2 regions of the Pseudoalteromonas sp. UBA2102 genome follow, and region 1 is predicted to be linked to the other one. Evidence: predicted binding sites of a transcription regulator. Region 1 holds the regulator's gene; the other holds the start of a gene.
The links. The regulator LexA, encoded in region 1, represses DNA repair genes until DNA is damaged. The targets are predictions, from matches to a motif close to TACTGTATNNNNATACAGTA.

Region 1 (3,163 bases):
TATTAGCGCCCTAGTGGCAGACTTAAAGAAAAACGCGATGGTTTTGCATTATGACAAAGACGAATATCGTCAATTGGCGCGTATTGAAGCCTCAGGTGATATAACCACGCCAGACAAAGCAATCAACCACTTATGTGAATTAATAGAGTCGTGTTCACGTAATGCGCTTAAGCAGTGGCTAAGCTGTTCGCGCAGAACGTTTGATATAGGCTTTGAGTCGGGCACGTCACCTAAGTGTTTTAACCAAGCTCTACATGCAGATACACTACTACGTATATCTGCCATTGGCGCTGGTATGGAAATAACGATTTACCCTATCGAAAAGTAGCCATAGTTAACTATTTGCGCTCGACAACCGCTGCGGTCATTTTTGATACGCAGCAAAGCTCGCCGCGGCTATTGGTTATTTTTATTTCCCATACAGAACTGCGCTTACCAATATGAAATGCACGAGTAACGGCGGTTAAAGTGCCATTTCGAGAGGCCTTTAAGTGGCTGGCGCTAATTTCCTGTCCAACACAATAAAATTTTGTAAAGTCCACTACAAAGTTAGCGGCGTAGCTTGCTACGGTTTCAGCAAGTACCACATTTGCGCCACCATGTACCATACCAATAGGATTATGATGCTCAGGAATAGCAGGCATGGTAGCCACTAGGTAATCATCTCCTATTTCGGTTATTTCTATGCCCATGGTTTTCATCAGCGTGCCTTGGCCGTTTATTCCCTCATCTAACTGTTTGCAAAGCTCTAATGTGATGGGTTGATGCCAAATACTCATAATTACTCCTTTATATTGAAAGCAAATTTATAGCATTTTAAATACTGAACGTCTGCAATTACCTAAAATTTATCCAGGCGCGGTGTATTTAGCTATTTTAAAGCACAATTTAAATTTGCGATTTTTATTTAACTGTATATACTCACAGTTAAATGTACTGTATGGAAAACCAGTTGTATGCGACCATTAACTAAACGCCAAGCTCAAATACTCGAACTAATAAAAGTTTTTATTAAAGACACTGGTATGCCTCCTACACGTGCCGAAATTGCGCAAACACTCGGTTTTAAAAGTGCCAATGCTGCAGAAGAGCACTTAAAAGCGCTTGCCAAAAAAGGTGTTATTAAAATGAAACCAGGCGCAAGCCGTGGTATTCAATTGGTTGAAGAAGAAGAGCCAGAGCAACTAGGTCTGCCATTAATAGGTAGAGTTGCAGCGGGTTCGCCTATTTTGGCGCAAGAACATGTTGAGAGTCACTGTAAAATAGACCCACTCATGTTTAAACCAGCCGCCGACTTTTTACTGCGTGTTAACGGCATGAGTATGAAAGATATAGGTATTATGGATGGTGACTTGCTTGCCGTACACCGTACTCAAACAGCAGAAAACGGCCAAGTTGTGGTTGCACGAGTAGATGAAGACGTAACCGTAAAACGCCTAGAAAAAGCAGGCCGAAAAGTATTATTACACGCCGAAAACGAAGAGTTTACGCCAATTGAAGTAGACCTTGAAAACGAATCGTTTAATATTGAAGGGTTAGCCGTTGGCGTAATAAGAAATGCCGATTGGATGTAATTTTTAACTATTTTTAATTAATATTTATAAATGCGCACTTTTTAGTGTGCATTTTTGTTTTAAAAACAAACCTTCCACCGTCTCAAAACGCCCTAAAATTATTTAGGCTGTAAACTTTTTTTCACTCATACTTTTATCTTCCTAAGCGTGTTACATCCCTTAATTTTGCTCGTATCTTGGCTGTTAAATAACAATTTAATACGCCGTCATTTAGTCAATACTAAAATATCACTTGATTGTTTTTTATACTAAAACTTGCTTGTTGTACGTTTTTTAGCTAATCATTAATGTGCTGGACTAACAATAACTCACAGCTTTTTAGTTATGAGAACACACAATATACACAAACCTTTTGTTGTCCTAGCGATACCAATCAAAAATAAGATTGGTTAAAAAATAAAAATAACGAATTGGCGTTTAAGCCGTATGCCTCTTCGCTTTGCATTCGCAATAGCATCAAAGGAGCCGTCACATGGGTAAACTGACCTCTACCTTGTGGCTTGTGTTGATTATGTTCCCGCAGCAAGTGCTGGCTAATAGCCAATACAATATGCGCAAGGGCGTAACCGATATAAGTAATAATGTATATCAGCTACACATGACCATATTTTTAATATGTTGTGTGATTGGGGTGATAGTGTTCGCAATAATGTTTTGGGCACTGATTCATCACCGTAAATCTAAAGGGGCAGTTCCTGCCCAATTTCATGAAAGTACCAAAGTAGAAATTCTTTGGACTGCCATTCCGTTTGTTATTTTAATTGCCATGGCAATCCCTGCCACTAAAACCCTCATTGCGATGGAAGATGCCAGTAAGGCCGACTTAACCATTAAAATTACAGGGTCACAGTGGAAGTGGCATTATGAATATATGGGCGAAGACGTAGAGTTTTACTCTATTTTATCTACCCCTCAAGACGAAATAGCCAACCTTGCTAATAAAAACCCTAATTACTTACTTGAGGTTGATAAACCTTTAGTACTGCCAATTAATCAAAAGGTGCGTTTTTTAATGACCTCTGATGATGTTATTCACTCTTGGTGGGTCCCCGATTTTGCCGTTAAAAAAGATGCCAACCCGGGGTTTATCAACGAAACGTGGACCAACATTAACGAAGAAGGTATTTACCGGGGACAGTGTGCAGAGCTGTGCGGTAAAGATCATGGTTTTATGCCCGTGGTGGTTGAAGCTAAATCGCAAGAGGACTTTAACGCATGGCTTGCAGATGCTAAGCAAGCTAAGCAAAAAGCCGCACTTGCTGATGCAGCATTGCTTGAGACAACAATTCCTAAAGAAGAGCTAATGACACTAGGTGAGCAAGTGTATATGGCAAGTTGCGCTGCGTGTCATCAACCTACTGGTATGGGTTTACCGGGCGTATTTCCTGCGTTAAAAGGCAGCCCCATTGTTTTGGGTGATATAAAAGATCACATTGATGTAGTGATTCATGGCCGCCCAGGAACTGCAATGCAGGCATTTGCAAAGCAGCTCTCAATTAAACAACTTGCAGCGGTAATTACCTATAAACGTAATGCGTGGGGTAATGAAACGGGTGATGTCATCCAACCTAGTGAAATTCAGGCAGCAC
Region 2 (3,163 bases), on a different contig from region 1:
AGCAGGGTTTACACTGCCCGCGGCTTTTGCTTCGTTAATCGCTAGTTTAGCGGCATCAAAGTAGCGCCTTACATCATCGTAATCGCGGTTAAGCGGCCCAGTAGGTGCTAAAACAACGCGTACATTATCAACCACTAAAAACGTAACTTGTTTACCAATACGAGAATCTACTTTAGCGTGTGATTCGATAGCATCACTTAATGAGTTATTGGCTAATTGAGAAAAGTCATCACTAATTATAATAAGTGCATCGTGAGAAAATGAGTCAAAGCTTGCACTAAGTGATTGTGCAGCTATCGCTTGAGGATATGCCATAAGTAAAACTCCTGTTAGAAAACATAAGGGGCTATTATCGTTGATATAAAAACACAAAACCAGCCAACTGCGATCAGCTCATTTTAATCTGGCAACTTGGTTTTACAGCTAACTAAAGTGACTCCATATTTTAAGAAGAAATTAACAACCACTATATAGTTTTTAGTAAAGGTAGCCGCTGCTTGCTCCACGTTTAAATTACTTTGCTAAAGCACTCTAAATTGCAAAAAAGCGTGTAGTTAATCAAGAATACTCAGTTGCAAATTTAAATTAGGTTCATTTTTAACACCCACTCCGATACCTAATAAACGCACTGGTTGCTGCATACCCCGTTGATACGCCTTAGAGAGTAATTCAGTAAAAATAGCGGTATTTAATTGATGATGGGCTTGATCCGCTGAGGTAACAACAAAGTTTGCAAACTTCACTTTTACACTTAGCTTATTAATACGATTTTGTAGCTGTTGCTTATTAAGGCGCGCTGTTAGCTCTTCCAGTAATTTAGGTAACTGATCTAAACATTCTTGTAAGCTATTTTTATTGTATTCATAGGTGTGTTCAACACTAAGGGATTTACGCACTCGCTCAGTGGTTACTTTACCAATATATTCGCCAGCACATTTTTGATAAAGCGATACACCAAAATTCCCCACGTGCTGCTGCATCCAATTAACGCCTTTCTCGCGAACGTCTTTACCTGTGTATAACCCCTTTAAATTAAGCTTTTCGAGGGTTACTTTGCCCACACCAGGGATTTTACCTAGCGGTAAATTATTTAAAAACGCATCAACTTCATCCGGTAAAACCACAAATTGGCCATTGGGTTTATTTTCGTCACTGGCTATTTTGGCAATAAACTTAATGGGGGCAACTCCGGCAGAGGCAGTAAGGCCGGTATCGTTATAAATATCTGCTCTAATTTGCTGAGCAATAAGCGTTGCGCTGCCTTTGCATGCGGTGCTGTTGGTTACATCTAGGTAAGCTTCATCAAGCGACAGCGGCTCTATTTGATCGGTGTAGCGTTTAAATACAGCGCGTATTTGGTTAGAAATTTCTTTATAAACCGCCATGCGCCCAGGCACAATAACTAAATCGGGACATAATTGCTTAGCGTGGTAGTTAGACATAGCCGAGCGAACACCATATTCGCGCGCTATATAATTTGCTGTAGAGAGCACGCCACGACGGCTATTGCCACCAATCGCTAAAGGCACACTGGCAAGTTTGGGGTTATCGCGCATTTCAACCGCTGCATAAAAGCAGTCCATGTCGATATGAATAAACTTTTTCATTACCACATAACAACTGTTTATTTATACAGCCATTATTAAGGATTCACTTTCATTAAGCAAGTCCATTAAAGCCTGTTTAACTTGCTAAAGTTAAAGCGCGACTAGGTGTAGCGCGTTAAACCGTGCAAACTTTAAACAGCTTTTTTAAAACGGCTGCTTAAAGCGCTTTGATTTTTTAAAGCAATGTAGCCAAAAAACAAACTCCAATAAAAACCCCGCAGCTAAAAGCATTATGCCGCCGGAGGCATTACCCATTGCATAGCAAGCAAAAGACGCTATAAAAACTAAACTGGCTAAAGCCCAATTAATTATATTTTGCATGTGTGTTCTCGTGTGTGTTGTCTGTGTTATTTAACTGTAGTCCTAAAAATAAATAGGTACAATCATCTTATAAAAAAACATGGCATTTATTGTCTTGAGCTACAAACACCATATTGATAACCTCATTCATTTAAAACTAAGAGTACACATACATGCAAAGGTTCAAAGATCAGCACCCTATTCATACCGATATCACCGTAGCATGGGCCGATATGGACGCCCTACAACATGTTAACAACGTGGTGTACTTGCGTTATTTTGAAATTGCGCGTATCGATTTTCTAAATAAAATAAATCAGTTTGATACGATAAAACCAGGTGGAATAGGCCCGGTCATTAGTGAAAACAATATTCGCTATAAACGTCCAGTGACCTTCCCTGATACCTTAACCGTAGGTATTACTATTTCAGATATAAAAAGCGACCGTTTTATGATGAATTACTCTGTATTTAGCCATGCTCAGCAAGCTATTACTACCACAGGCTATTCTCAAGTCGTTATGTTTGACTTTAAAACAGGACAAAAAGCGGCGATTTCAGAGCCATTATTATCGGCACTACACCAATTCGCTTAAGTAGGTTTATTGCGAATTGATATTAATTATCCACTCTCAAGATCTTACATAATTTAAGGATTTTAAATGCAATACAGTCCGTTAGGCAGCAGCGGTGTTGATGTTTCTAGAGTATGCTTAGGCAGCATGACTTGGGGTAAACAAAATACCCAACAAGACGCCGATGAGCAAATAGCTTATGCCTTGGCACAAGGCGTTAATTTTATAGATACTGCCGAAATGTATGCCGTTCCTCCTTCACCAGAGACCTACGGTAAAACAGAACAAATTATAGGTAACTGGCTAAGTCGCAATGCGCAAAAGCGCAGTGATATTGTATTGGCGAGCAAAATTGCAGGCAATGGCTTGTCGTGGGTACGAGATGGCGGCGATATAACACGCAGCGCTGTCATTGAGGCCGTAGATAACTCGCTTAAACGCCTACAAACCGACTACATAGATTTATACCAATTGCATTGGCCTAATCGCTCTACCCCACATTTTGGCAGGCAGTGGCCAGGTAAACTCACTTTTAGTGACGTAGATTCTGAGCACCAACAGGCGGGTATGCTTGATATTTTAGAGGGCCTTAATGAGTGTGTTAAAGCCGGGAAAATAAAATATTGTGGCCTTTCAGATGACACCCCATGGGGCATTAGCCAATTTCTAAATTTAGCAAAA

Region 2: the regulator LexA is predicted to act here: its motif matches at 1,619-1,638, upstream of dinB (DNA polymerase IV).

What each region holds. Positions count from the first base shown of each region.
Region 1 is NZ_DCYU01000055.1:51,102-54,264, reverse strand. It holds gene B2R65_RS06955 (hypothetical protein) at 1-328, shown strand, start outside; gene B2R65_RS06950 (PaaI family thioesterase) at 339-779, opposite strand; gene lexA (transcriptional repressor LexA) at 957-1,574, shown strand; gene coxB (cytochrome c oxidase subunit II) at 2,047-3,163, shown strand, end outside.
Region 2 is NZ_DCYU01000147.1:7,846-11,008, forward strand. It holds gene B2R65_RS19050 (M17 family metallopeptidase) at 1-315, opposite strand, end outside; gene dinB (DNA polymerase IV) at 555-1,607, opposite strand; gene B2R65_RS19060 (acyl-CoA thioesterase) at 2,081-2,503, shown strand; gene B2R65_RS19065 (aldo/keto reductase) at 2,570-3,163, shown strand, end outside.